Regions from separate parts of the Arthrobacter sp. BI5 genome, predicted to be linked through region 2. Evidence: predicted binding sites of a transcription regulator. Region 2 holds the regulator's gene; each other region holds the start of a gene.
What was found. The regulator LexA, encoded in region 2, represses DNA repair genes until DNA is damaged. The targets are predictions, from matches to a motif close to TCGAACANNTGTTCGA.
Positions count from the first base shown of each region.

Region 1 (7,313 bases), 420 kb from region 2:
GCCTGTTCGCCGCGTTCCACCGGGATGGAGCCGACAGCCTCGAAGAAGGACTTCATCACCTTGCCCCTGACGCCGCCGGTGGTGAAATATTCCGCCTTGGCGAAGAAAGCGACGGGGCGGGGCATCAGTGCCTGGACGATCACGCTGTCCAGAAAGGACAGGTGGTTCGGCGCCACGATGAACGGGCCCTCTTTTGGCACGTTCTCGAGTCCGACGACGGTGGGCCGGCACGTGGAGGAAATGAGCCCGCGCGTGGTCCAGCGGATCGCGTCAAACATTGCCAATGGTGTGCACCTCATTCAGCTGCAGGGCGGCGGTCCGGACGGGGTCCAGCCTGGAAATGGTCTCGTAAAGGTCGGAGGTGCTGTGCACGACCGCCGCTGCGCCCGCCTCACGGAGTTCGCCGTCGAGCGCAAAGCCCCAGCCTACCCCGATGCATTCCAGGCCGTTGGCAGCCGCTCCGGCCACATCCTGGGCGCGGTCCCCCACCATGACCGCGTGCCCGGTACCGAGGTCCGCCAGGGCGGCGGCAACGATGCCGGCCTTTCCGGCCGGGCCGTGGGCGGTCGTCGATTCGTCCGCTGCGGAGCCGCGGACGGACCGGAACAGGCCGGCGATGCCGTGGTGCTCCAGGACCATGCGGGCCAGGTGTTCGGGTTTTTGGGTGGCGACAGCGGTTGGCCGTCCGGCGTCGGCGTATGATTCCAGCAGCTCACGGATGCCGGCGTAGAGCCGGCTCTGCGCAATGCCGCTGAACAGGTAGTGCCGCCGGTAGATCCGGATGGCCTCGTCCAGTTGTTCCGCAGGCACGCCGGCAATGTCCAGGAGCGAATGGCTGAGTTTCGGGCCGATCATCGCGTCCAGCCTGTCCGGTCCCGGGACGGGAAGTCCAAGCTCGCTGAGGGCGGCGGAGATACCGGCCGTGATTCCCCCGGCCGGATCAACAAGGGTGCCGTCCAGGTCGAAGATCACGGGCACGGAGGTAGGCATCACGGGCCTTAGTTTCTCACGACCGCGGGGATGCCTGAAATTCGCATACCGCTGCGGGTATGCGTCAGGGCGGGCCCGCGACACGCGGATGCCCTGCCGCCCCTGGAATTCCGGCGGCGGCAGGGCAGCTGCATGTCAGGTCAGTGCGGGCTTCGGACTAGTTGAGGATCTCGGCCAGGAAAGCCGCGGTGTGGCTGTCCTTGGACTTCGCGACATGCTCCGGTGTACCCGATGCGACCACCCGGCCGCCGCCGGAACCGCCGTCCGGCCCCAGGTCGACGATCCAGTCCGCGCTCTTGATGACGTCGAGGTTGTGCTCGATCGTGATCACGGTGTTGCCCTTTTCGACCAGGCCCTGCAGCACCATCAGGAGCTTGCGGATGTCCTCGAAATGCAGTCCGGTGGTGGGCTCGTCGAGCACGTAGACGCTGCGGCCATTCGAGCGTTTCTGCAGTTCCGCGGCAAGCTTCACGCGCTGCGCCTCGCCGCCGGAGAGCGTCGTGGCGGGCTGGCCGAGCCGCACGTAGCCGAGGCCGACGTCGACGAGCGTCCGCAGGTGCCGGGCGATCGGCGAGAACGCGGCGAAGAACTCGGCGCCCTCCTCGATCGGCATGTTCAGCACGTCCGCGATGGTTTTGCCCTTGTAGTGCACCTCAAGCGTCTCGCGGTTGTAGCGGGCGCCGTGGCACACCTCGCACGGGACGTAGACGTCCGGCAGGAAGTTCATCTCGATCTTCAGCGTGCCGTCGCCGGAGCAGGCCTCGCAGCGTCCGCCCTTGACGTTGAAGGAGAACCGGCCCGGCTGGTAGCCCCGGACCTTAGCCTCGTTGGTCTCCGCGAACAGCTTCCGGATGTGGTCGAACACGCCCGTGTAGGTGGCCGGGTTGGACCGCGGGGTGCGGCCGATGGGGCTCTGGTCAACGTGCACCACCTTGTCCAGGTGCTCGAGGCCTTGGACCGTCTTGTGCCGCCCGGCGACCTGCTTGGCGCCGTTGAGCTTGTTGGCGAGCACCTTGTAGAGAATCTCGTTGACCAGGGTGGACTTGCCGGAACCGCTGACGCCGGTGACGGCCGTGAACAGGCCCAGCGGGAAGGCGGCGTCCACGTTGAGCAGGTTGTTTTCCTTGGCGCCGACGACCTTGAGCTCGCGCTTCTTGTCGTACTTGCGCCGCTTCTTCGGCACCTCGATGGACTTCCGCCCGGAGAGGTAGTCGCCGGTCAGGGACTCGGTGTTTTTCAACAGGTCCTGGTAGGAGCCGGAGTGGACGACCATGCCGCCGTGCTCGCCGGCGCCCGGTCCGATGTCCACCACCCAGTCTGCCTCGTGGATGGTGTCCTCGTCGTGTTCGACCACGATCAGGGTGTTGCCCAGGTCCCGGAGCCGGGTGAGGGTTTCGATCAGGCGGCGGTTGTCGCGCTGGTGCAGCCCGATGGACGGCTCGTCGAGGACGTACAGCACGCCGACCAGGCCGGAACCGATCTGGGTGGCGAGGCGGATGCGCTGCGCCTCGCCGCCGGACAGCGTGCCGGAGGGCCGCTCCAGGTTCAGGTACTCGAGGCCGACGTCGAGCAGGAAGGTCAGGCGGGCCTGGATCTCCTTGAGGACCTGGTGCGCGATCTGGGCCTCGCGGCCGCTGAGGACCAGGGTGTCCAGGAAGTGCGCGCACTCGCGCATGGGCAGCGCGGCGACCTCGGCGATCGACTTGCCGTTGATCAGGACCGAGAGCGACGCCGGGTTCAGCCGGGCGCCGTTGCAGGCCGGGCACGGGACCTGGCGCATGTACTCCTCGTAGCGGTCCCGCGCCGAGTCGGAATCCGTTTCCGTGTGCTTGCGGTGCACGTACTGGACGACGCCTTCGAAGCCGGTGCTGTACTTGCGTTCCCGGCCGAAGCGGTTGCGGTATTGCACCACGACCTTGTGGTCCTTGCCGTGCAGCACGGTCTGCCGGGCCTCGGTGGAGAGCTTCTCCCACGGCGTGGTCATCTTGAAGCCGATTTCCTTGGCCAGGCCGCCAAGGAGCCGGTTCCAGTACTCGGTGGTGGCGGTACCGAGAGACCACGGCGCGATGGCCCCCTCGGAGAGGGAGAGCTCCGGGTTGGGGATCAGGAGTTCCTCGTCGACCTCCAGCTTGGTGCCGATACCGCTGCAGGCGGAGCAAGCGCCGAACGGGTTGTTGAAGGAGAACGAGCGGGGTTCGATCTCATCGATGGCGAGGGGGTGCTCGTTGGGGCAGGCGAGGTGCTCGGAGAAGGCGCGGATCCGTTCCGGATCGTCGGCGTCAAGGTCAACGAATTCGGCCAGCACCCGGCCCTCGGCCAGGCCCAGCGCGGTTTCCACCGAGTCGGTGAGGCGCTGGCTGATGCCCTCCTTCACGACCAGGCGGTCCACCACCACTTCAATGGTGTGCTTGAACTGCTTGCCCAGCTTGGGCGGATCGCTGAGCTGGATCAGTTTGTCGTCCACCCGGGCCCGGGAGTAGCCCTTCGCGGTGAGCTCCTTGAACAGTTCAACAAACTCGCCCTTGCGGCCGCGGACCACGGGCGCCAGGACCTGGAACCGGGTGCCCTCGGGCAGTTCCAGAAGCTGGTCGACGATCTGCTGCGGGGTCTGCTTGGTGACCGGCTCGCCGCAGACGGGGCAATGCGGGCGCCCCACCCGGGCCCAGAGCAGGCGCATGTAGTCGTAGATCTCGGTGATCGTGCCCACAGTGGAACGCGGGTTCTTGCTCGTGGACTTCTGGTCGATCGACACCGCCGGGGAGAGCCCCTCGATGAAGTCGACGTCGGGCTTGTCCACCTGGCCCAGGAACTGGCGCGCGTACGCGGAGAGTGATTCCACGTAGCGCCGCTGGCCCTCGGCGAAAATGGTGTCGAAGGCGAGCGAGGACTTGCCGGAGCCGGAGAGGCCGGTGAAGACGATCATCGCGTCGCGCGGCAGGTCGAGGTCGACGTTGCGCAGGTTGTGCTCGCGTGCGCCCTTGACGACGAGGCGGGACAAGTCGGGGCGGGCCAGTTCCGCACCCGCCGACGCCGGGCTGGACGGCTGCGGGCTGGCCGCTTTCCCGGACTTCACCGGTGCGGCAGCGGACTGGACATCGACGGCGGGTTCTTCAGCTAAGGCTTTAGGCACGCCTCCAATGCTAATCGAAAACTTCTTCGAATATCTATTCGGGCGGAGGTTGTGCTAGTAGAAGATGCGCTAGTGCCGGTCGTACGCGGCGGCCAACAGCTGAACGGCCTCGGCGAAGCTGGCACCCTGGGCTTTAGCCGCCGCCGCGAACTCCGCCGCGGCGGCCGTGAGCGACCCCCAGGCCTCGTCGCGGGCACAGACAACCGTGCCGTTCCTGCCCTGCGTCGCCACGACGCCGGCGGCCTCAAGTTCCTTGTAGGCGCGCGCCACGGTGTGCGGTGCCACGCCAAGTTCGCCCGCCAGGCTGCGCACGGCCGGGAGCCGGGTGCCGGGGGCCAGGGAGCCGTTGTTGGCTTGCTCGATGATGTTCAGCCTGAGCTGCTCGAAGAGCGGCACCGAACTGCCGGCATTGGGCTTCCAGCTGCCGGGGAATCGGCCCGCCGTCCGCTCGCCGGAACTCACAGTTCCGGCTCCAGGACATCCCCGGCCCGTTCGCTGCCGGCGAACTGGGCGCGGTACAGCGAGCTGTACAGTCCGCCCCCCGCTATCAGGTCCTGGTGGTTCCCCTGTTCAACTATCCGTCCGTGGTCCATGACCAGAATTAGATCAGCGTCCCGGACGGTGGACAAGCGGTGGGCAATCACGAAGCTGGTCCGGCCCTGCCGGAGCCGCGCCATGGCCTGCCGGATCTGCACCTCCGTGCGGCTGTCCACCGAGCTGGTCGCCTCATCGAGGATCAGGATGCTGCGGCCGGACAGCTCCGCCCGGGCAATCGAGATCAGCTGCCGCTGGCCGCGGCTGAGGGAATCGCCGTCGTTGCCGAGCATGGTGGCGTAGCCGGCCGGCAGGGCGCGGACGAACTGGTCCACGTGGCTCGCCTGCGCGGCGGCGAGAATCTCCTCGTCGCTGGCGCCGGGCCGGCCGTACTCGATGTTGTCCCGGATGCTGCCGGTGAACAGCCACGCGTCCTGCAGCACGGTGCCGAAGGCGGACCGCAGCACGTCACAGGGCAGTTCGGCGATGTCCGCGCCGTCCACCGTGATCCGGCCCGAATCGAGCTCGTAGAACCGCATCAGGAGGTTGACCACCGTGGTCTTGCCCGCCCCGGTGTGCCCCACGATCGCGACGGTCTGGCCCGGCTCGACGGCGAAGGACAAGCCCCGGACCACCGGGGAACCCGGCGTATAGCCAAATGTGGCGTTTTCGAAGGTGACCCTCCCGGACGGCGGGGCGTCCCCGCCGTCGGCGGCGCGCAGGGCTGCGGCCCGGGCGGCGCCGGCGGCCGGCCCAGCCGGGTCCGCGGGTATTTCCGGGGCGTCCAGCAGTGCGAAGACGCGTTCGGCCGAGGCCACGCAGGACTGCATCAGGGTGAGCATGCCGCCGATCTGGCCCATCGGCTGGCTGAAGAGCCGGCTGAACTGGATGAAGGCCTGGATACCGCCGACCGTCATGGTGCCGGCGGCCACCTGCAGCGCTCCGATCACGGCAACCGCGATGTAGTTGAGGTTGGAGACGAAGATCATCAGGGGCTGCACGACGCCGGACAGGTACTGCGCGCTGGAGGCGGACCGGAAGAGCCGGTCATTGCTCTGCCTGAAGGTGGCCGCCGCAGCGTCCTGCCGGCCGAAGGCCTTCACGACCTCGTGCCCGGTGAAGAACTCCTCCAGGTGCGCGTGCAGTTCGCCGGTGCTGCCCCACTGCGCGGTGAAGTGCGCCTGCGATTTGCGCGCCACGGCCACCGTGATCAGGGTGGAGACGGGAACCGAGGCGAGAGCGATCAACGCCAGCAGCGGCGACAGCCAAAACATCATGGCCAGGGCCCCGGAGAGCATCAACACCGACATGATCAGCTGGTTGAGCAGCTGGTTGAGCGACTGCGAGACGTTGTCGACGTCGTTGGTGGCCCGGCTGAGCACGTCGCCGCGGTGCTGGTCGTCGAAATGGCTGGAGGGCAGCAGGTGCAGCTTGTGTTCCACGGATGAACGGAGACCGTAGCTCAGCCGCTGCACCGCCGTTGCCGTCAGGGCACCCTGGATCCAGCTGAAGAGCGAGGCGCCAAGGTACATCAGTGCCACCGCGAGCAGCAGCCGGCCAAGCCGCTTCTCGTCGAAGACTCCGCCGACCACGCCGCGGACCACGACGTCGGTGGCGTCGCCGAGGTATTTGGGCGCCGCCACGTTCAGTGCCGCAAAACAGCACGTCGCGGCGATGACGCCGGCCATGCGAAGGCGTACCGGCTTCAGCAGCCCCAGCAGCCGGCCGGCGGTCCGCCATTTGGCCGCGGGCGTTCCGGCCCGCACCGGGGTGCCGGCGCTCACAGGGTTTCCTCGAGGACCAGCTGGGAGGCGGCGATCTCCTGGTAGGTCCGGGATGACTCCAGCAGCCCGTGATGGGTGCCCTGCGCCACCAGACGGCCGTCCTCGAGCACGAGGATCAGGTCCGCGTCCTCGATGGTGGAGAGTCGTTCGGCCACGATCAGCACGGTGGCCGTCCGCAGGAGCGGCTCCAGCGCAGCGCGGAGACGGATGTCGGTGCCGTAGTCGAGGGCGGAGAAACTGTCGTCGAACAGGTAGACGGGGGCCGGCCGGAGCAAGGCGCGGGCAATGCACAGGCGCTGGCGCTGGCCGCCGGAAAAGTTGGTGCCGCCCTGGCTGACCGGGGCGTCGAGGCCGCCGGGGAGGTCCCGGACGAAGTCCGCGGCCTGGGCGGTTTCCAGCGCCTGCCACAGCTGCGCCTCGTCCGCCGCCGGCCCGCCCATCCGCAGGTTCTGGGCGAGGGTGCCGGAGAAGAGGTAGGAGTGCTGCGGCACCAGCGCCATCATTCGGCGCAGCGACGCCAGCGGCAGCGAGCGGATCCCGCGGCCGCCGATGCTGATGCTGCCTGCCGTCGGGTCAAGGAAGCGCGGCAGCAGGTTCAGCAGGGTGCTCTTGCCGCTGCCCGTGGCGCCGACGATCGCCGTCGTCGTCCCGGGAACGGCGGTGAAGCTGACCCCGGCCAGCACCGGCGCTTCCGCCCCGGGGTAGGCGAAGGCAACCTCGCGGAACTCGACGGTGCCATCGGCCACCGGCGGCCCAGGTTCCGGCTCAGTTTCTGGCTCCGGGCTCGCCGCGGAGGCCGGTGCTGAGTCGGCTGCCGCGTCCGGCCAGTTCTCCGGCGCGGGAGAGCCGATGGACGGCTCGGTGTCGAGGACCGC
Region 1 covers NZ_CM155264.1:1,950,820-1,958,132, reverse strand. The annotation lists gene AC1MED_RS08870 (lysophospholipid acyltransferase family protein) at 1-284, opposite strand, end outside; gene AC1MED_RS08865 (HAD hydrolase-like protein) at 271-990, opposite strand; gene uvrA (excinuclease ABC subunit UvrA) at 1,148-4,003, opposite strand; gene AC1MED_RS08855 (GntR family transcriptional regulator) at 4,190-4,582, opposite strand; gene AC1MED_RS08850 (ABC transporter ATP-binding protein) at 4,579-6,342, opposite strand; gene AC1MED_RS08845 (ABC transporter ATP-binding protein) at 6,435-7,313, opposite strand, start outside.
Region 1: uvrA (excinuclease ABC subunit UvrA) is a predicted target of LexA. The motif match lies at 4,147-4,162, and genes of this name have one in related genera.

Region 2 (7,313 bases):
CGAGGGTGGTGCCGCGGACGTCGAGGCCGACGGCGATCTTGTCGCCGAAGCGCTCGATTACCCGCTGCGTCCATTCGGGGTTCTCCAGCGCCGCGGTGCCCAGGTTCACCCTGGCGACGCCAAGGTCCAAGGCCTTTTCGAGGGATTCGTCGTCGCGCAGCCCCCCGGAGAGCTCAACCTTGATGTCCAGCCGGCCGACGACCTCGCGCAGCAGTTCGGCGTTGGACCCGCGGCCGAAGGCGGCGTCGAGGTCGACGAGGTGGACCCATTCGGCGCCCTGTTCCTGCCAATTCAGCGCGGCTTCCAGCGGCGTGCCGTAGCTGGTTTCGCTGCCGGCCTCGCCCTGGACCAGGCGCACGGCCTGGCCGTTGACGACGTCGACGGCGGGGAGCAGCTCGAGTACCGGCAGTGGGGTTTCGGTGGTCATCGGAAGGTCCTCACGGAGTTGGGGCGGCGGGTCGGGGAAAGGGTGCGCGTTTTGCGGGCGGTCAGTTGCACGGCAGGGTCAGTTCCCACAGCGGGGTCAGTTTCCCGGCAGGGTCAAGAGCCAGGCAGCCAGCAGCGCCATGCCGGCCAGGACGTAGAACACGACCTGGACCCACAGCGGACTTTTCTGCTGCCGGAAGGACAAGGCACCGCCAACCAGCAGGCCGGCGAGGCCCATCAGCACGATGGACCACATCTAGGCGGTCTGTTCCGGTGTAGCGGTCTGTTCCGGTGCGGCCGTCTGGCCGGCACCGGCCTTGGGGCCGCCGCGGAGGCTGTCCACCCAGTTGCGGAGCAGGCGGGCACCTGCGTCGCCGGACTTTTCCGGGTGGAACTGGGTGGCGCACAACGGGCCGTTTTCGACCGCGGCGATGAACGGCGCGCCGTGCTCGGACCAGGTCACCAGCGGGGCGGCCATCCGCGGCTGGATCACGTCGAAGTCCCAGTGCTGGACACCATAAGAGTGCACGAAGTAGAAGCGTTCGTTTTCGACGCCGGCGAAGAGCCGGGAGCCCTCCGGCACGGTGACCGTGTTCCAGCCCATGTGCGGCACGACCTCGGCCGGCAGGAGCTCGACCTTGCCCGGCCACTCCCCCATGCCCTCGGCCACAGTGCCGTGTTCCACGCCGGCTTCGAACAGGACCTGCAGTCCGACGCAGATTGCGAGCACGGGCCGGCCGCCAGCGACGCGGCGGCCGATCATGCGGACGGCGTCGACGGCCTTGAGCTCGTTCATGACAGTTTCGAACGCACCGACGCCGGGAACGACAAGCCCGTCCGCGTTGAGCACATCCTCGGGCTTGGAGCTGAGGATGACCTCGGCCCCGGCGCGTTCGAGGGCGCGGACGGCGGAGCGGACGTTGCCGGAACCGTAGTCGAGCACGGTAACGGTGGGCTTGCCCTCGGGCGAGACCGGCTTCCTGGCGGCGTCCGGGTTGATGATGGCCCCGTCCCGGAGCACCTTGCCGGTCACAGCGCACCCTTGGTGGAGGGGATGCCCTCGACCCGCGGGTCCGGCTCCACGGCGGCGCGCAGTGCACGGGCGAAGGCCTTGAACTGGGCCTCGACGATGTGGTGCGGGTCCCGGCCGGCAGTGACGTTCATGTGCAGGCAGATCCCGGCGTGCAGGGTGATGGCCTCGAAGACATGCCGGGTCAGGGATCCGGTGAAGTGTCCGCCGATGAGGTGGTACTCCTGACCGGCCGGTTCGCCGGCGTGCACCAGGTAGGGACGGCCGGAAACGTCGACGACGGCCTGGGCCAGCGCCTCGTCGAGCGGGACCGTGGCCTCGCCGAAGCGGCGGATGCCGGCCTTGTTGCCCAGCGCCGTGCGAAGGACCTCGCCGAAGGTGATGGCGACGTCTTCCACGGTGTGGTGGACGTCGATGTGGATGTCGCCGGTGGCCTTGACCGTCATGTCGATCAGGGAGTGCTTGCTCAGCGCGGTCAGCATGTGGTCGTAGAACGGCACGGAGGTGCTGATGTCCGAGACGCCGGTGCCGTCCAGGTTGATCTCGACCAGGACGGAGGATTCACTGGTGGTCCGCTCCAGGCGTGCGGTCCGGGCAGCGGCTGATCCGGTGTTGCTCATGTGGGGTGTCCTTTGGATGAGGCGGGCGCCCGGCGAACGGGGCGGTGTGCGTGGGTCCTGGCTTAAGTCTAGGCGGACTGCACTTCGTGGCCGGCCAGGATCCGTTCGAGGGCTTCCAGAAACGCTGTGGTTTCCGTCTCAGTTCCGGCGGTCACGCGCAGGTGGCCGGGGATGCCGACGTCGCGGATGAGCACGCCGGCGTCCAACAGCCCCTGCCAGGTCTCGTGCGGGTTCTCGAGGCCGCCGAAGAAGACGTAGTTCGAGTCGGAGGCGGCGGGCTTGAGGCCCATCCGGGTCAGCTCCGTCACGATCCGGTCGCGCTGGCGCTTGATGTCCTCGACGTCGGCCATCAGTGCCACCCGGTGGCGAAGGGCGGCCAGCGCCGTCGCCTGGGTGATGGCGGAGAGGTGGTACGGGAGCCGGACCAGGCGCAGCGCATCGGTGACCTCCGGGGCCGCTGCCATGTAGCCGAGCCGGGCCCCGGCCAGGGCGAAGGCCTTGCTCATGGTGCGCGAGACGATGAGCCGCTCGCGGCCGGGCAGCAGGGTCAGGGCGCTGGGCGTGCCGTCGTGGGCGAACTCGTGATAGGCCTCGTCGACGATCACGATGGTCTGGCTGGCTTCGCCGGCTTCGTAAACGGCCTCGACGACGTCGAGCCCCAGGCCGGTGCCGGTGGGGTTGTTCGGTGAGCAGAGGAAGACGACGTTGGGCTTCAGCTCCCGGACCTGGCGGGCTGCCGATTCCGCGCTGAGCCCGTAGTCCTCGGCGCGGACCCCGACGATGTATTCGGTGTCCGTGCCGGCGGCGAGCAGGGGGTACATCGAGTACGTGGGCGGGAAGCCGAGCGCGGTGCGGCCCGGGCCGCCGAAGGCCTGGAGGATTTGCTGCAGGACCTCGTTCGAACCGTTGGCTGCCCAGATGTTGCCGGCGTCCAGGCCGTGGCCGAGGTACTCGGCGAGGGCTTCGCGCAGTTCGGTGAACTCGCGGTCCGGGTATCGGTTCAGTCCCGCCGCGGCCTCCGTCACGGCCTCGGCGATGGCCGCGCGGACGTCGGCCGGGACGCCATGGGTGTTCTCGTTGACGTTCAGCAGGATGGGGACATCCAACTGGGGCGCACCGTAGGGGCGCAGTCCCCGCAGATTGGTCCGGAGGGGCAGTCGGTTGAGGCGCTCTAGCTGGTCAGTCACCTGCCCAGTTTAAGTGAGACCGGCCCCGGCCCCGAAACTGTGACCGTCCGGGGCCCTCCCGGGCGGCCGACGGCAGTCTTCCAGGGGTGGTCTATTTGGCGGGTACGTAGAGCTGCTGGCCGGGGATGACCCGCGCGGCTTCGAGGTTGTTCAGCTGCACGATGTCGGCAACAACGTCGCGGGGGTCCCGCTCCGGGGCGACTTCACCGGCGATGGCCCAGAGCGACTCCCCCGGCTGGACCGTCACGGTGACGGTCGGTGTGAGCGAGAGCTCCGCGGCCGAGTCGGCGGCCTTGGCCGGGGCGTTCAGGAACCCGGCCAGGGAGAGGACCAGGGCGGCCAACAGGATCAGCGGCAGGCCGAAGAAGACGAAGCGTCCTCGGCGGGTCAGCCTCAGCGGAGCCTGCCGGGAGGCAGCAGCGGGTGCCGCCTCCTGAGCGGGAGCGGAAACCGACGAACCGGAAATAGCGCTTACTGCTGACATGAGCTGAGCCCTCCTGGACTTATCTGTGCCGCCCGGCGTACTCCACGTACCTGCCGCCAACCGGCCGAACCATCGAACGCATTACCTTCGATCGCGAACCCTCGAACACGAAACTTCGAACACACCGCCGAATCCTAAGAACCGGCAAGGCCTCGAAACTTCGAACACATATTCGAACTTCGCTGTTTCTGTTTTAGCACTTATGAACGAACATTGTCGAGACTCGCTAGAACAAATGTTTGAAAAACCCTGGCGGCTGCCCTACTTTTGAATCACAGGACAACCACTTGGGTTGGTCAGCAACAGTTGATCAGCGGGGTCTGACATTGTTCGGACCGAACGGTCCCGGCAGCCACGGCAGCCGGGCGGAATGGAAAGGCATGGCGAACATGGCAGCACAAGCCGCCGGCGGGAGGGCCGCGCAGCGGAGCCCCCAGACCGGTCGGGCGCCGAAGAGCCTTACCGTCCGTCAGAAGAAGATCCTGGAGACCATCCAGCGTTCCGTGACAGACAACGGCTACCCGCCCTCCATGCGCGAGATCGGCGACACCGTCGGGCTGGCCAGCCTTTCCAGCGTCACCCACCAGCTCTCGCAGCTGGAAAAGCTCGGCTACCTGCGGCGTGACCCCAAACGTCCCCGCGCCATGGAAGTGCTGATGCCGCTGACCCTGGACGAGGGTGCCACCACGATCTCCGGCGTGGAGAAGTCCAGCGGCCTGCGCGCCGTCGGCGGCCAGGCAGTCGCGGAACTCGCCAGCGCCACGGACACCGCGATGGTCCCGTTTGTCGGCCGTATCGCCGCAGGCGGCCCGATCCTGGCAGACCAGGTGGTGGAGGACGTGATGCCGCTGCCGCGCCAGCTGGTGGGCCACGGTGAACTGTTTATGCTCCGGGTGGCCGGTGATTCGATGATCGACGCCGCCATCTGCGACGGCGACTGGGTCGTCGTCCGGCGCCAGAACGATGCCGTCAACGGCGACATCGTTGCCGCCCTGCTCGATGACGAGGCCACGGTCAAAACCTTCCGCCAGCGCGACGGCCACACCTGGCTGCTCCCGCAAAACACCCAGTACGAGCCGATCCTCGGCGACCATGCCGTCATTATGGGCAAGGTCGTCTCGGTGCTGCGCTCCCTGTAGTCTCCCGCGCCGGCTTCCCTGCCACACCCCTGCCAGCCAGATCCCACCGGCAGCTCGAAGGCCCCGTCCGCAGTTCCGGACGGGGCCTCCTTGCGTTCCCGCCCGGTTGTTGGCACCGCGACGGCGCGCGGGGCCGCCGCAGCCGCGGGAACCCGGCCCCGCCGGCCCCGGGGCGTGGAAGAACCGGGCGGGAACGCCAGCGCCGGCCTCGGGTACTCTCGTCGGCGCGGCCTCCGGCTACTTGGCGGGTTGCTGAGCCTGTACCTTTGCCGGGGTCGCCTTGCTGAGGCGCTCGAGGGCTGCCAGCGCCACCGACGGGTCGGTGGTGGGCCAGAACGGCGGCAGCGCGGCCCGCAGGAACGCGCCGTACCGTTCGGTGGACAGCCGGGAATCGAGGACCGCCACCACGCCCTTGTCCGACGTCGAGCGGATCAGCCGTCCGGCTCCCTGGGCGAGGCGGATCGCTGCGTGCGTCGCCGAGACGCTCATAAACCCGTTGCCACCGGACTGGGCCACCGCCCGGGAGCGGGCCGTCATCAGCGGATCATCGGGCCGCGGGAACGGGATCCGGTCGATCACCACGAGGCGGCAGGAGTTTCCGGGCACGTCGACGCCCTGCCAGAGCGACATGGTGCCGAAGAGGCAGGTGTCCGGCTCATCGGCGAACTGCTTCACCAGCGCGGTCATAGTCGATTCGCCCTGGCAGAGTATGCTCAGCCCCAGCCGGGGCCGCATCGCCTCGGCCGCCTCCTCGGCGGCGCGCCGCGACGAGAAGAGGCACAGGGCTCCGCCGCCGGAGGCGCGGATCAGCTTCTCAAGCTCGTCGAGGGCTTCCGGAGAGGTCCCCCGGCCCGGCTTGGGCAGGTGCTTGGCGACGTAAAGGATGCCTTGTTTGGGATATTCGAAGGGGGATCCGACGTCGACGCCGGTCCAGCTGGGTGCGCCGGGGCCCACCAAGCCGAGGCCTCCGGCTGCCGGTTCGAAGGCCGAACCGATGGCCAGGGTTGCCGAGGTGAGCACGACGGTGTGGTCGGCGAACAAACCTTCGCGCAGCCGCCCGGCAACGCTGAGCGGAGCAACGTTGATCAGGGCGGGCGCGGACTCATCCGGCTGCGAGTAGCCCTGTTGCGGGTCAAAGCTGCTGTTGCGGGAGAACCAGACCACTTCCCGGTTCTCCTTGGCGGCCAGGAGCCGTTCGCAGAGCTCCAGGATCACCATCAGCCGGGACCGCGCGAGCTGCCGGCCGCCGTCGGCGGTGTTGGCGCTGTCGCCCTTGGAGTCCGAGAGCGCGGCGCGGCAGGCGTCTCGCAGCTGGTCGACGCAGTCGAGTTGTTCGCTGTTCAAGCCGTTGGGCATGAGTCCGCTGGGAACCCCCTCGATGGCGAGTTCGAGGTTGGACGCAGCGTTGTTGAGCGCGTCCACGGTGATCCCGGTGTGTTTGCGGGCCCCGGAGGCGGCGGCGTGCACCATGGCCACGGACAGTTGGCCGGACACGGCACCGGTGACCCGGTCCTGGAGTTCGTGCGCCTCGTCGACCACCACTACGTCGTATTCGGGCAGCACGGCGAGGCCCTCGAAGGCGCTGACGGCCAGCATGGCGTGGTTGGTGACCACCACGTCGGCGTCGGCGGCGTTTTGCCGGGCCAGTTCGGAAAAGCATTCGGCGGCGAGCGGGCATTTCTGCGCGCCCAGGCACTCCATCGAGGTGACGGAGACCTGCCGCCAGGCGCGGTCGGTCACGCCCGGCATCAGCTCGTCGCGGTCCCCCGCCTGCGTCTCCTCGGCCCATTCGCGGAGCCGGACGACCTCCTTGCCGAGCTGCGAGGAGGGGCCGCCCATCGCGGCGGCGAAGTGCGGCACGGAGGTGTCCTCGCCGAGGGAGAACAGCTGGCCCTCGGACGGTTCCTCGGACGGGAAACCGCCTTCGAGTTTGTGGCGGCAGACATAGTTTGAGCGGCCCTTGACCAGCGCCACCTTCACCGGCCGCTCCAAGGCCGGGGTGATGGTCTTGAGCAACCGGGGCAGGTCCCTGCCGACAATCTGGGTCTGCAGTGCCAGGGTTGCGGTGGAGACCAGGGTGGGCTTGTCGCTGACCAGTGAATGCGCGATCAGCGGAATCAGGTAGGCCAGCGACTTGCCGGTGCCGGTGCCGGCCTGGACCAGCAGGTGGTCGCCGGTGTCGATCGCGCGCGCCACTTGCCGGGCCATTTCGTGCTGGCCGTTGCGGCTCTGGCCGCCCATCCCGGCGACCGCCCGGTCGAGCAGTTCAACTACGAACTGCTCGCCGGACGTGCCGTTTTTCGGCTTGCTTCTGGACGGGCTGCTCTTGGACGGGCCGCTCTCCGACGGCGCGGCCGCCCCCTCGGCCACCGCTGGTTCAGTCATTGCTGACGAAGGCATCCAGTTCGGCCGCGAGCCCCTCGCGCA
Region 2 covers NZ_CM155264.1:1,525,878-1,533,190, reverse strand. The annotation lists gene priA (bifunctional 1-(5-phosphoribosyl)-5-((5-phosphoribosylamino)methylideneamino)imidazole-4-carboxamide isomerase/phosphoribosylanthranilate isomerase PriA) at 1-427, opposite strand, end outside; gene AC1MED_RS06960 (hypothetical protein) at 524-682, opposite strand; gene hisH (imidazole glycerol phosphate synthase subunit HisH) at 683-1,459, opposite strand; gene hisB (imidazoleglycerol-phosphate dehydratase HisB) at 1,456-2,076, opposite strand; gene AC1MED_RS06945 (histidinol-phosphate transaminase) at 2,145-3,263, opposite strand; gene AC1MED_RS06940 (LysM peptidoglycan-binding domain-containing protein) at 3,355-3,747, opposite strand; gene lexA (transcriptional repressor LexA) at 4,137-4,886, shown strand; gene AC1MED_RS06930 (ATP-dependent DNA helicase) at 5,124-7,271, opposite strand; gene hflX (GTPase HflX) at 7,264-7,313, opposite strand, start outside.

Region 3 (7,313 bases), 380 kb from region 2:
CACGGGGTGCCAGCAGCCGGAGCCTCAATAGTAAGCATGGTGACCTCTTTTGGGTATCGTGCCGGTGCCGGCCGCCCGATCCTGTGGGGGACTGGTCAGGCGGCCTTGACCACGGGCAGTTCGTCCCAGTGGGTCGTGTAGCGCGGGGACAGCATGTCGCGCTTCATCGTCCAGTCAGGGCCGCCGCGGATCCCTGCGGACCCCAGGCCGATGGAACCCTTGCCGTACTTGCGGCTGACCTCCTCCAGCAGCGGGCCGATGCCCCGTTCCTCGTGCGGGTTCTCAAACACGGCCAGCGGAGCCTGGTTGGCTGTCGGACGCAGGTCCGTGACCATGACGCCGGCCCGCGCGTAGTTGACGCCGTCGACGATCCGGGGGAGCAGGGCGCAGGCGGCTTTGGCCAGCAGCAGCGGGTCCGCGGTAGGCATTGGCAGCGAAACGCACGCCGAGGGGTGCGAGCTGTCCCGCGGGTTGTAGTGGGATGTGGCGGCGAAAGCCGTCAGGACTTTGGCCTGCAGGCCGTGCCGGGCGAGCCGGGCGCTGGCCTGCTGCGCGTAGATCCCGAGGACCTGGCGCATCGCGGCCGCAGTGCTGATGGGGGTGGCGAAGGACCGGCTGAAAATCAGCTGGTCGCGGCCGACGCGTTCCTCTTCGAGCGGGATGCACGGCGTGCCCCGCAATTCCAGGACCGTGCGCATCAGCACCACCGAGAAGCGGTCCCTGATGGTGACCGGGTCCGCCCGGGCCAGGTCAAGCACGCTCCGGATCCCCAGCCCGTTCAGGCGTTTGGTCAGCCGCGTGGAGACGCCCCAGAGCTCGATGACGGACAGGCCGGCCATCAGTTGCTCCTGGCGCTCGGCGGGAACGGCGTCCCAGTGGCAGACGCCGTCGAACGCCGGGTTGTGCTTGGCCCACTTGTTCGCCAACTTTGCCAGGGTCTTGGTGCCGGCGATCCCGACGCACACCGGAACGCCGACATTCCGGCGGACCGACGTCTTCATGGCCTGCCCGAGCCGCAGCAATTCTCCCGGGCTGCCGCGGACGCCAAGGAACGCTTCGTCGATGCTGTAGACCTCCAGCCACGCCGAATACCGGCCCAGGAGTTCCATCACCCGGGCGCTGATGTCCCCGTAGAGCTCGTAGTTGCTGGACCTGGCCACCAGCCCCCATTCCCTGGCCCGCGGGGCAAGTTTGAACCAGGGCTCGCCGAGGGGGATGCCCAGGGCCTTCGCTTCCGGCGAGCGGGTGACGGCGCAGCCGTCGTTGTTGGACAGCACCACCACCGGCCTGCCCTCCAGCGAGGGATCGAACGCCCGTTCGGCGCTGGCGTAAAAGCAGTTCACGTCCACGAGGGCAATACTGCCGCCGGGCCGCGGCTCGGACCCGGGCCTAGACATGGTGCAGGCACCGGGTGGCGACGCCCCAGATGACGAGGTCGGAGAGGGCCGGTACCCGGATGTCCGGATAGCGCGGGTTATCTGCCTGCAGGACCACCCCGGACGCGGTGACCCGGAGGCGCTTGACGGTGAGCTCGCCGTCGAGGACGGCGACGACGACGCACCCGTCGCGCGGCTCGAGCGCCCGGTTGACGATCAACTCATCCCCGTCGCTGATGCCGGCGCCCTCCATGGAGTCCCCTGAGACCCTGACGACGTAGGTGCTGGTGATGTCCTTGATCAGGTGCTCGTTGAGGTCGATTCGGCCGTCAAAATAGTCCTGCGCCGGCGACGGATAGCCGGCAGCGACGGGCACCGGCGAGATGAGGACCGACAGGAGGGAAGAGCCCGCATCTATCACGCGGGGCCCGATGATTACGCCCACAACACACCCTTTTTCGAATATATGTTCGAATTAAAGTGTAGCGCCCGGGGCTGACATTTGACCTCCTCATGAGGTTTCATTCGATGCAGGATGCGTTCGAGCCGGGAGGGATTCAAAGGGTCGGATTCGCCCGCAGGACGCTGACTAAGCCATGTCGTAACCCATAACCGGCAAATGGTGGACACCGACGGGACAGCGGCAGCAGCTTCCCAGTGCCACGGCTGGTGTAGGTGTGGCCGCCTGCGGCAGCACGTCAGCAGGCAGCGTGGAATTCAGTCGTGCGTCGGCTCGCCGGTGACCCGGTGATCGGCGTGGTTGATGGTTTCGCGGATCAGCCGGATGAGGTGTCCGTCGTGGAGGGAATAGATGACGTGTCGGCCGTCTTTGCGGGTGTCCACGAGTCCGCTGAGGCGGAGTTTGGCCAGGTGCTGGCTGGTCACTGTCCGCGGCACCCCGGCGGCGGCGGTGAGCTCGGTGACGGTTTTGGGTCCGTCGGCGAGCTGCCAGAGCAGGTGCAGGCGGGTCGGTTCGGCGAGCATTCGCAACGTGCCGGCGGCAGTCTCCAACAGCTGCGGTCCCGGGGTGACTGGGTGGGCCAGGGACGGAGCGTCAGGGGCGTGATCCGGCGCGCTGTCGGGTTGACTGCTCAACGCTCTGCTCCTTCTCCGCTGGTTCCTTGGCTGCTGCGGCGTGGTGCCGGGGCCAGGACACGAATGCACCTGCACTGCCTATCATCGCAATAATTGTCAGCGCCATGGCAGCCCAGCCCAAACCGGCCATGGCCCCAACCCATCCGGCCAGCGGATACGTCACGATGTAACAGGCGTGGGAGAGGGAGAACTGGGCCGTGAACACGTACGGCCGGGTCTCTTCGGTAGACGCATCCCGCAGCAGCCGTGAAGAAGGGGTGAGGATGGTGGAGTTCGCGGCGCCCAGCAGGAACCATAGACCCAGCAGCAGCCACCAGCCCGACCCTGGGGCACCCAGCAAGGTCAGTGCCGCCGTAGCGGCCAGGACCAGCGGAATGGCGGCGGCGCCGGAGAGCATCACGGCACGGTCCCCGAACCGGTCCAGGACCCGTGGCGCAGACAGGGCCACGATCATCGACCCGACCCCGAAGCAGGCCAACGCCAGCGCCAGGTCGGTGTCCGGCCGGTGCAGGACATCCCGCACGTAGACCACTGTGTTGACCAGCACCAGCGCCGTCGGGGCAGCGACCACGAGGTTCAGCGCCAGCAGGGACCGCAGTCGACGGTTCCGCCAGAAAATCCTGGCTCCCAGGGTGGTCCGGTGCCATAGCGAAGTCTGCGGCGCCGCGGAGGCGGAGACCCGCGGCAGGACGGTGATGGCGACCATGAGCGCCGAAAAGAGGAACCCGGCGACGGTCCCGAGGAAGAGATTGTTGTAGCTGAGTGCGGTCAGCAGCAGTGCAGCAACGGCCGGGCTGACCAGGGCTTCCATGTCGTAAGCCAGCCGGGACAGCGACAGTGCCCGGGTGTAGTCCTTTTCCTGGGTCAGGATGGTGGGGATCAGGGACTGGAACGCCGGGGTGAACGTCGCGGACGCACTCTGCAGCAGGAAGATCACGATGTAGATCTGCCAAACGTCGGTAATGAACGGAAGGCATAGGGCCATCGCGGCCCGGATCAGGTCCGCCCCGATTAGGACCCGTTTCTTTGGCCATCGCGCGGCCAGGGCGTTGATCACCGGAGCCAGGCCCACATAGGCCAGCATCTTGATCGTCAGTGCGGTGCCAAGCACCGCTCCGGCGTTGGTACCGGCCAGGTCGTAGGCCAGGAGCCCCAGCGCGACGGTGAGCAGCCCGGTGCCGATCAAGGCCACGATCTGGGCTGCGAACAGCCGTCGGTACGGCACGTTCTTCAGAACTGACAACATCAGCGAAACCCCTCAAGTGCATACGTGCATGGTTATGCACTTATGCTAGTCGATGGGAGCGCATGTGCCGCGTTCAACCGGCCCCGGTTGGCAGCCGCGGCGGGCTCCGCTGCGGCTACGCGAAAGCGGTGACGCCGAGACCGGAGCCGGCATCCACATTTACCTGTGGAAGCTTCTCGAAGGCGGGCTTGCCCAGCCAGTATCCCTGGAACAGCCGGATGCCCGTACCCTTCAGTTCCAGGAACTCCGCCTCGGTCTCGATGCCTTCTGCGAGCACCGTGATGTTGAGCTCCCGGGCGATATCGACGATGCCGGCGACGACGGCCTGGCGGGCCGGGCTGGTGTCGATCCCGCGGATGAGCTTCATGTCAATCTTCATCAGGTCCGGCTGGAAATCGACAAGGAGGCCCAGACCCGCATGACCGGCGCCGAAGTCGTCGATGGCGGTGGTAAAACCATGCTTGCGGTATTCGGTGATGATGTTCGTAAGGTGGGCGGTATCCGAGACCTCCTCATTTTCCGTGAACTCGAACATGATCGACGAGGTCGGAAAACTGCACCGGCTGGCTGCGAGCAGTGTCGCGCGTAGGCAGGCGGCCGGTTCGTAAACCGCGTTCGGCATGAAGTTGATCGACAACATCAACTCCTCACCCGCCGGAAACAGCCGCGATGCCAGCTCGATTGCCTTGACGCGGCAGTCCTGGTCGAAACGGTACTTCTGCTCCGGCGACACCTTTGACAAAACTTCGTAAGCGCCCTCGCCTGACAAGCCCCTGACCAGCGCCTCGTAGCCCCACACGCGGCCGGCAACGGCGTCATAGATCGGCTGGAAGGCCATGCTGAAATCGAAGTCAAGTTTTGAAGATGTGGTGCAGCCGTCACAGGCCATGTGGGAGTCCCCTCTCGTGGTTTAGGACTACCGTAGGACACGAGTGCCGCCGTCGAGGGTCCGAACACAACTGGTTGTTGGCCGTGTCGCGAACCTTCGACGCGAGTGAAGTGCTTGGCACCTTTCCCGCCGGATCAGGCTCCGCGTCCTAGCGCTGAGCGTTTAGGGTGCCTCCGGCCGAACGGTATCGATCCAGTAGCGCCGCTTGCCGTTGCGGGTGTCCTCGTAGACGCCGCCGTTCTTTTCGATGGTCGCCCGGGATCCGGCGTTGTCCTCATCGCAGGTGAGGAGGACCCGGGGGATTCCCAGCTCCCGCGCCAGCGGCAGGGCGTCAGCCAGCGCTTTCGCCGCATGGCCGCGGCGCCTGGCGGAGGGTCGCACGCTGTAGCCGATGTGGCCGCCCTCATTGAGCAGGAAGTCGTTCAGCTCGTGCCGGATGGCAAGTGAGCCCAGGAACGTGCCACCCTCCACGATCCACAAATACGTGCAGGGCACGTAACCCGGTCTCCGCGGGGTCTCCGGTAGAGCGTCCTTGAGTAGGACATCGACAAAACGACGGAACGACCCGGCGTCCCGGAGTTCTTCCAGAGGCCAGTCCTCCGCGCCCCCGCCGTCCCGGCGCGCGCCCTCAAATTCGGCGGAACCTTCCAGCCAGGAGGAGTGGAAGCTGACGTCAGGCAGAGTGAGGCGGGGCATCCCAGGATCGTATCCCAGGGGCGGGGGCCCGACTATTCAAACCGCGACGGGTCGCCCATACCGTGGCGGACAACCTCGGCGACACCGCTGGAGAAGTCAACGACCGTCGTCGGCTCCGCCCCGCAGTCGCCGGAATCGATCACGGCGTCCACCACGTGATCCAGCCGCTCCTTGATTTCCCAGCCCTGGGTCAGGGGCTCTTCCTCGTCCGGGAGCAGCAGCGTGCTGGAGAGCAGCGGCTCGCCGAGTTCGGCCAGCAGAGCCTGGACCACCTTGTTGTCCGGGATTCGCACGCCGACGGTCTTCTTCTTGGGGTGCAGCAACCGCTTCGGCACCTCCTTGGTGGCCGGCAGGATGAACGTGTAGCTGCCCGGCGTCACGGCCTTGATGCTGCGGAAAACGTCGTTGTCGATCTGGACAAACTGCCCCAGCTGGGCGAAGTCCTTGCAGACCAGCGTGAAGTGGTGCTTGTCATCGAGGTGCCGGATGGCGCGGATCCGGTCCAGCGCGTCCCGGTTCCCCAGCTGTGCGCCCAGCGCGTAGCAGGAGTCGGTCGGATAGGCGATCAGGCCGCCGGACTTCACCATGTCCACCACCTGGGTGATGGATCGCGGCTGGGGGTTGTCGGGGTGCACATCGAAATATCTCGCCATGGCACGAGCTTACGCCCGACGCCGGTCGTCCCGCCGCTAGGCCTGCTGCCCGTGATGCTGCTCGTCGTGGTGGATCCGTTCGTCCAGCTGCCGCAGCGGTTCGCCGCTGCCGCTCCACTGCGTGGCGATGATCTCCGCGGCGATGGACACCGCCGTCTCCTCCGGGGTCCGGGCGCCGAGGTCCAGGCCCACGGGGCTGTGCAGCCGGGACAGTTCGGTCCCGCCCAGTCCCGCCTCGCCCAGCCGCCGGAGCCGGTCCTGGTGGGTGCGCCGCGACCCCATGGCACCGATAAAGGCGACCGGGCCGCCGCGCAGGGCCACCTCGAGCAGAGGAATGTCGAACTTCGGATCATGCGTGAGGACGCAGATGACGGTCCGTTCGTCGACCAGCCCCCGGTCTTGCTGCCCGGCCAAGTAGCGGTGCGGCCACTCGTTGATCACCTCGGCAGCCTCGGGAAACCTGGCCGGAGTGGCGAAGACGGCACGGGCGTCGCAGACGCTCACCCGGTACCCCAGGAACGTGCCGAGCCGGGCGAGCGCCGCGGCGAAGTCGATGGCCCCGAAAACGAGCATCCGTGGCGGCGGGGCGTAGCTGGTGAAGAAGATCCGCATCCCGCTGTCCAGCCGCTCGCCGTCCGGGCCGTAGCTCAGGATGCCGGTCCGGCCCGCGGCTAGATAACCCTGGCAGTCGTCGCCCACGGCGAGGTTTGCGCGCTCCGAGCCCAGGTTTCCCTCGAAGCCGTCCGTCCGCACCACCAAATGCCGCCCCAGCCAGGTGCTGTCCGGGTGCTCGATGACTGTGGCCACCCCCACCCGCTTTTCGTCCTCGATGTCCTGCCGCACGCCGTCGAGCTCCGCGAAGCGCTGCGCCGAGACCGGCTCAACGAAGATGTCGATGATGCCGCCGCAGGTGAGGCCGACGGCGAACGCGTCGTCGTCGCTGATCCCGTACCGCACCAGCACGGGGACCCCGTCGTCCCGGACCTGGCTGGCCAGTTCGAACACCGCGCCCTCGACGCAGCCGCCGGACACCGACCCGACGGCGGCGCCGCCGGCCGTGACCAGCATGGACGCGCCCGGAAGCCGCGGGGCGGACTTGAACGTGTCCACCACCGTCGCCAGCCCCGCGGTTCTGCCCTGCCGCCAGTCCGGCATGATGGCTGCCAGCACGTCCCGCATGGAGTGCTCCTAAAGCCGTCCGCAGAGCCGGAGCATCCGGAACGCCGACCGGCGTCCGGCCCAGTAAGCCAGGCAGGCGACCGCCGCGAGCAGGCCGAGGGCCTTGCCGGGGCTGGAGAGCTGGTCGGCGGCGATGCCCTTGGCGAGGCTGAAGGCGTCCAAGCTGCCCGACGGCGGCG
Region 3 covers NZ_CM155264.1:1,901,537-1,908,849, forward strand. The annotation lists gene AC1MED_RS08640 (Y-family DNA polymerase) at 96-1,397, opposite strand; gene AC1MED_RS08645 (LexA family protein) at 1,390-1,821, opposite strand; gene AC1MED_RS08650 (ArsR/SmtB family transcription factor) at 2,094-2,471, opposite strand; gene AC1MED_RS08655 (MFS transporter) at 2,431-3,717, opposite strand; gene AC1MED_RS08660 (EAL domain-containing protein) at 3,833-4,606, opposite strand; gene AC1MED_RS08665 (GNAT family N-acetyltransferase) at 4,769-5,302, opposite strand; gene AC1MED_RS08670 (L-threonylcarbamoyladenylate synthase) at 5,335-5,955, opposite strand; gene AC1MED_RS08675 (XdhC family protein) at 5,992-7,134, opposite strand; gene AC1MED_RS08680 (SRPBCC family protein) at 7,144-7,313, opposite strand, start outside.
Region 3: AC1MED_RS08645 (LexA family protein) is a predicted target of LexA. The motif match lies at 1,835-1,850, and genes of this name have one in related genera.

Region 4 (7,313 bases), 690 kb from region 2:
AGCGGTCCGCGGCGGTTGCCGGTGACCAGGTCGTCCACTCGCAGCAACGCGGTCCGGCCGCGTGACTCCGCGCAGGCCTGCCGGTACGCGGCCTGGACGCTTGCGATGGTGTCCCCGTAGTCCAGGACGAAGGACTCGTCCGGGGTCGCCGGTATGCCGATCTCCTGCCGGCTCCGGCGCGTGACGGCTTCGTCGAACCAGACTTTTTCCACGAACGTGGCGTGTTTGACCAGTCCCAGCAGCGTCGTGCGCGAGGGGACCAGCGAGGCCCGGGCCTCCTGCTCGCTCAGCCCGTCAAGGCAGCCGTGCAGGGCGGCCCGGTGCTCGTCGAGGAAGGCCTCGAACTGCGCCTTCAGGTCTGCCGCGAAGATGCCGGGATTCATGCTGGGGAAAGCGCTCATGGGCCCACAGCCTAATACGGGGGAGCCGGAAGCCTGCCGTTTCGCGCCGGGCAGGCCGGCCCCGCCGACGGCTGGCCCCGTCCGCAACTCCGGACGGGGCCAGCAACAAGGGGCAGGGATGGCCGGGCGGCCCCGGTGGTTAGTGTCCCCGAGTGATCCATTCCTGCAGCTGCGGCGCCTCGGCGCCGATCGTCGTCGAATCACCGTGGCCGGTGCGCACCACCGTGTCTGCGGGCAGCGTCAGCAGCCGGGACTTGATGGATTCGATGATGGTCGGGAAGTCGCTGAAGGACCGGCCGGTGGCGCCCGGGCCGCCCTGGAACAGCGTGTCGCCGGTGAAGACGGTGCCTTCACTCTCCAGCTGGAAGCTGACGGAGCCGGGGGAGTGGCCCGGCGTGTGGAGGGCCACCAGCCGCCCGCCGGCGACGTCGAACGTATCGCCGTCGGCGATGTCGTGGTCCGGCTCGGTGCCCGGGAAGACGCGCTCCCACAGCATCCAGTCCTCCCGGTTCAGGTAGACCGGGGCGTTGACCAGGCCGCGGAATTCGCCCACCGCGGCAATGTGGTCGTCATGGCCGTGGGTGAGCAGGATGGCGGTGACTTTCCGGCCGGCGACGGCGGCCGCGATGGCGGCGGCGTCGTGGGCCGGATCGATCACCACGCATTCGGAGTCATTGCCGACGATCCAGACGTTGTTGTCCACGTCCCAAGTGCCGCCGTCGAGCGAGAACGTGCCCGAGGTGACCAGCTGCTCGACCCGCAGGCCGGTGCCGGAACCGCCGCTCACAGCTCGACCACCGAGCGGAGCACGGCGCCGGAGTGCATCTTCCCGAACGCTTCCTCGATCTGGTCGATCGTGATCCGTTCCGTGACGAAGGCGTCCAAGTCCAGCCGGCCCTGCCGGTAGAGGTCGATCAGCATGGGGAAGTCGCGGGACGGCAGGCAGTCGCCGTACCAGGAGGACTTCAGCGAGCCGCCGCGGCCAAACACGTCCAGCAGCGGCAGTTCCAGGGTCATCTCCGGGCTGGGGACGCCCACCAGCACCACGGTGCCGGCAAGGTCGCGGGCGTAGAACGCCTGCTTGTACGTCTCCGGCCGGCCCACGGCGTCGATCACGACGTCGGCGCCGAAGCCGCCGGTCAGCTCGCGGATCGCTTCCACCGGGTCGACGGCGGAGGAGTCCACTGTGTGCGTGGCGCCGAGTTCCTTGGCGCGTTCGAGCTTCTTCGCGTCGATGTCCACCGCGATCACGGTGGTGGCGCCGGCGAGCGCCGCACCGGCCACGGCCGCCACACCCACGCCGCCGCAGCCGATCACGGCGACGGAATCGCCGCGCTGAACGTCACCGGTATTGATGGCGGCGCCGAGTCCCGCCATAACGCCGCAGCCGAGCAGGCCGATTGCGGCAGGGTCGGCGTCGGGGTCGACTTTGGTGCACTGGCCGGCGGCGACGAGGGTCTTTTCGGCGAACGCGCCGATGCCGAGCGCGGCGGTGAGTTCGGTGCCGTCCGCCAGCGTCATCTTCTGCGTGGCGTTGTGCGTGTTGAAGCAGTACTGCGGCTCGCCGCGGCGGCAGGCCCGGCACTCGCCGCAGACGGCGCGCCAGTTCAGCACCACCCGGTCCCCGGGGGCCACCTCGGTGACGTCGGGGCCGACGGCGCTGACCACGCCGGTCGCCTCGTGGCCCAGCAGGAACGGGAAGTCGTCGTTGATGGCGCCCTGCTTGTAGTGCAGGTCGGTGTGGCAGACGCCGCAGGTGAGGATATCCACCAGGGCCTCGCCGGGTCCGGGGTCCGGGACCAGGATGGTTTCCAGGGTGACGGGTGCGTCCTTGGAACGGACTACTGCGCCTTTGACTTCGTGGACCATGGGGGTGGCTCCTTTCATCACCGCTGCCTGGCGGAAGCGGCACGGCGCGGGCTCCTGGGGTTAGCCGGGAGTCCGCGCCGCAAGTGGTGTGGGGGTGTCCTGAAAAGGTGGCTTAGGCCGCGAGGCGGCTCTTGACCTCGGCCGCGGAAGGGTTGGTGGCGGCGGTGCCGTCCGGGAAGAGCACGGTGGGGACCGTGCGGTTGCCTCCGTTGAGCTGCTCCACGAGTTCGGCGGTGCCTTCGACTTCCTCGATGTTGATCTCGGTGTAGCCGATGCCCTGGGCGTCCAGCTGCTTCTTCAGCCGGTTGCAGTAGCCGCACCAGGTGGTCGAGAACATGGTGATGGTGCCGGAATCGGGGGTGAAATCCACGAAGGTCTCCTCAAAGCTGGTTGACGGCGCTGGTTGACGGTGATGGGTGGCAGCGCCGGTTGCCGATATAAGTCGTACGTCACTGTCAATAACCGTAACCCGAAGCCCGCTATTCCCGCAGGGTCCCGGGGCGCGGGGCTGTTTAATGGCCCTGCTCATCGGCGCTATTCCCTGCCGCTGCCTCCTGGCGCTATTCCCGGTGGACGGCCTCCGGTGGCATGCTGGTGCCATGTGTGGACGCTACGTGATGGCCCGGGCCGTCGGGGACCTGCTGGCCGAGTTCGATGCCGAACTGGAAGAAGAGATCGTGATTCCGCCCTCTTGGAACGTCGCGCCGACCGCCGACGTGCCGATCCTGCTGGAGCGGCTGGTGGATGGCGAGCCCGTGCGGCAGCTTCACGTTGCCCGCTGGGGACTGGTGCCATCCTGGGCCAAGGACCCCGGCATCGGCTCGAAAATGATCAACGCGCGCAGCGAGAGCGTGCTGGAGAAGCCGGCCTTCCGCAAGGCTACCCGCGCCCGGCGCTGCGCCGTGCCGGCGGACGGCTACTACGAGTGGAAGGGCGAGGGCCGCGGCAAGCAGCCGTACTACGTGCACCCGAAGGACGGCAGCCCGGTGGTCTTTGCGGGGCTCTACGAATGGTGGAAGGACCCGTCCAAGGCCGAGGGGGACCCGGAGCGCTGGCTGCTCTCGACGTCGATCCTCACCACCGACTCGCCGCCGGAGGGCTACGCGGACGGCATGCTGGCGGAACTGACGGCCCTGCACGACCGCGTCCCGCTCCCGATGGACCGCAGGACCATGGAGACCTGGCTGGACCCGCAGGCCGACGACGCTGCCGCCCTCGTGGGGCTGGTCCGGGCAGGCGCGCACGACGTCGCCGAGGGCTGGCGGATCGACGCCGTCGGCACCGCCGTCGGGAATGTCAGGAACGATTCCCCGGAGCTGATCGAACCGGTCGGCAGCCTCTTCTAGGGGAAGCGCGCGGAGCGTGACCCGAGGGAAAGCGTCTGCCTAGACCGTGACCTTGCCGCCGGCGTCGACCGTCCAGGTGGGGTTGAAGGCGACCTCCCAGCGGAAGCCGTCCGGATCGGCGAAGTAGCCGGTGTACCCGCCCCAGGGTTGGGTCTTGGGCGCGGCCACGACGGCGGCCCCGGCGGCCTCCGCCTGCCCCATGACCGCGTCCACCGCGTCGGCGCTGCCCACGTTGTGGCTGAGCGTAATGCAGGGAACGCCGGCGGGGGCGTCAGTGGCCGCCTCGGCCTGCATCTGCCCGGCGTCCCAGAGCGAGAGGATGAGGCCGTGGTTGGCCTGCAGGAAGATGACCTCGCCGGGAACCTCGCGGTGGACCGGCCAGCCGAGGCCCTGAACGTAGAAGCGGCGCGAGGCGTCAACACTGCGGACACCCAAGGAGATGAAGTCGACTCGTGGTTGCATCTTTCGATACTGTCATGGACATGTCCACACATCACCGTGACGCCAAAGACGCCCAGGCCGACAAGGAACAGCTCGCCGCCGTGCGGGTGGCCGTCGACGAGGTGGATGAGCAGATTGTCGCGCTGATCGGCCGCCGTGAACGGCTGATCCGCATCGCCGGAACGCTCAAGGCGGACAGCGCCGAGGTCCGCGCTCCCGGCCGTGTGGAGCGGGTCCTGGAGCACGTCAAGGCGACGGCGGAGCAGAAGGACATCGACACCGACATCGTCGAACAGACCTACAAGGCCATGATCGACGCGTTCATCAGGCTCGAGTTGGATGTGTACAAGGCCACCAGCTAGGGCTGGGCTTCACAGCTAATCCGCTAGAGCGACTCTTCGACCGGCACATTGGCCTGGTAGTCCCGGCCCTCGCAGTCGCTGTATGCCGTCATCAGATGGCCCTTGGTCAACCCCATTACAGTGCTGAGTGGAAAGTTACCGGTGATGGTGTTGCCGGAGTGCTCCACACCCTTGAGGTCAAAGTTCTCCTCCGTGCCGTCATGGCTGAAGCAGAAAAAGGACACGGCCTCGCCGTTCATGAACTCGATTTCCATCCGGCGCTGGTGCGAGTGGTCCGGAGTGGCCGCCACGAGGCCCACCACGTAGGCACCGGAACTCGGAATATTCCCGTCTATATCGAACTTCGCCACCAAGGTTGAATCCTTGGCGGCGATGCTTACGTGCTTCAGGAGTGCGCTGTGGGAGCTCATAGCTCAATCCTGCTACCTGTGCCTGCGTCCGTCCACCCCCATCTAGGTTTTGTCCCGGGCCCGGCGTAGACTTGAATTGTTCGAAGATATATTCGAATATCCACCAGGAACCTTCCTTCAAGAAGCACAAGGTCCTTGGTTCGGATCAGCGCGTACGGGAGGCAGCATGGGGATGTTCAGCGAGTCGGTGGACGTCGCCTGCGCCCCGGAAGGCCAGCCGCAGTCCCTGGACTGGGCCGGGCGGCACTACGACGTCTGCGCAGAACCGCTCCGCTGGTTTGAACGGCGCCAGTGGTGGGCCGAGGAACAGCGGGCGCCGCTGGGCGGCGGCGCCGGGCTGGTGGACCACGAGATCTGGCGGGTCCAGGTCCGGGACGAACGCAACCCTGAGCGGACACTCACCCTTGACCTGAGCCGGCATCTGGTCAGCGGCCGCTGGCGGCTGTTGCGGATCCATGACGCCCTGCACCCCCTCCGGAAGCCTGAATCGGCATGAGCTTTACCCATCTGCACGTATCCACGGCGTTCAGCGCCCACTACGGGGTGTCCTGGCCGGAGGAACTGGCCGCTGCCGCCGCCGCGGACGGGGCCACGGCGCTCGCCTGCACGGACCGCGACGGGCTTTACGGCACGGTCAAGCACCTGTTGGCCTGCATGGCGGCCGGGCTGGACCCGGTCGTGGGGGTGGACCTGGCGGTCTTTGACGACGACGGCGACCACCGCACCCAGCTCGGCGGGCGCGTCGTGGTGCTGGCTCACGGGCAGAACCGCGGCGCCGGCTACCGGGCGCTCTGCCGGCTGGTCTCCGATGCCCACGCCCGCACCACGGGCAAGGCCGGCGGAACGGTGCCAGTCGCCGTGACCAGGGCGGAACTGGCCTCCCGCGCCCTCGATCCCCAGACCCTGGAACCGGTCCTGACCGTGCTGATCGGCCCGGACTCCGACGTCGGCCGGTCCATGGGCGGCCGGCGTTACCTCCGCCCCCGCACGCTCTTCAAACGCTGGCTGGACGCCATGCCGGCCGGGACCCTGGCCGCCGAGGTCGTCTCCCAGCTCAGCCCGCCCGGCGAACCGCTGAGCACGGCCCACGCGGTGCGGATGCTCAAACTTGCCGCCGAACACGCAGTCCCCGCAGTGCTGAGCAACGCCGTGCGGTATTGCGCCGAGGACGGGGCCGCGACGGCGGATGTGCTGGACTCTGCCCGGACGCTGAAATCCCTGCCGGAGCTCTCAGCCGCACCGCTGCTGCAACCCAACGGGCAGGGCTGGCTGAAATCCGCCGCGCAGATGCAGCGGCTAGGCCAGGAAATCATGCACGCCGCCGGCTACGGCGCCGCGGACCTCAAAAGCCTGCTGGCACACACCGAGGCGCTCGCGGACCGCTGCCGGATGGACCCGGTCGCGGACATGGGCTGGAAGCAGCCGGTGGTGCCGGAAGCCGCGGTGATCGGGATCGCGGGGGACCCGCTGGTGGAGCTCACGCAGCGCTGCGAGGCCGGCATCAACCGGCGCTTCCCCGGGATCAGCGGGAAGCCCGCCGAAGAACTGCGCGCCCGGCTGGAGCACGAACTGCGGATCATCGACAGCCTGGGTTTCGCCTCCTATTTCCTCACCGTCGCCGAGGTGTCCCGGATGATCCTGGACATGGGGGTCCGGGCGGCCGCCCGCGGCTCGGGCGCCTCCAGCCTGGTCAATTACCTGATCGATGTCAGCCAGGTCAACCCCTTGCAGCACGACCTGATCTTCGAACGCTTCCTCTCCCGGGACCGGGCCACCCTGCCGGACATCGACATCGACGTCGAAAGCGCCGAACGGCACAACGTCTACCGGAAGATTTTTGAGCGCTTCGGCTCCGAACGCGTCACCCTGATGAGCATGCAGAACGGCTATCGGGCCCGCGGCGCGGTCCGCGACGCCGGCCTGGCCCTGGGCATGGACGGCGGCGACATCGACGAGATCGCCAAGCAGCTGTGGCGGTTTTCAGCCCGGAACTTCCGCGAGGCCCTGGTGGAGAAACCCGAGTTGAAGGAGTTCGCCGGCCGGGTGGAGCAGCGGGACTTCACCGAAAACCAGCAGCTGGACCTGCTGGTGGACCTGACCGAGCGGCTGGACCGGCTGCCGCGCCACATCTCGATGCACCCCTGCGGGGTCATCCTGGGCGATGCGACCCTGCTGGACCGCACCCCCGTGCAGCCCAGCGGCCTGGGCCTGCCGATGAGCCAGTTCGACAAGCACGACATGGATCCGATGGGCATGCTCAAACTCGACGTCCTGGGCGTGCGCATGCAAAGCGCCATGGCCTTCGCCGTCCGCGAGGTGATCCGGCTGCATCCGTCCAAGGCCGAGGTGGTGGCGGCCGGCCGGCACCCTGGAGGTCCGGACGGCTCCGGACCGGACTACATCGCCGCGGACGGGACGATCGACCTTAATGCCGTCCCGCTCGACGACGAACCCACCTATGAGCTGATCCGCAGCACCCACACC
Region 4 covers NZ_CM155264.1:2,218,118-2,225,430, reverse strand. The annotation lists gene AC1MED_RS10080 (DinB family protein) at 1-401, opposite strand, end outside; gene AC1MED_RS10075 (MBL fold metallo-hydrolase) at 541-1,188, opposite strand; gene AC1MED_RS10070 (S-(hydroxymethyl)mycothiol dehydrogenase) at 1,185-2,270, opposite strand; gene AC1MED_RS10065 (mycoredoxin) at 2,383-2,640, opposite strand; gene AC1MED_RS10060 (SOS response-associated peptidase) at 2,888-3,616, shown strand; gene AC1MED_RS10055 (VOC family protein) at 3,656-4,078, opposite strand; gene AC1MED_RS10050 (chorismate mutase) at 4,093-4,419, shown strand; gene AC1MED_RS10045 (hypothetical protein) at 4,443-4,829, opposite strand; gene AC1MED_RS10040 (DUF6504 family protein) at 4,996-5,325, shown strand; gene AC1MED_RS10035 (DNA polymerase III subunit alpha) at 5,322-7,313, shown strand, end outside.
Region 4: AC1MED_RS10040 (DUF6504 family protein) is a predicted target of LexA. The motif match lies at 4,910-4,925, and genes of this name have one in related genera.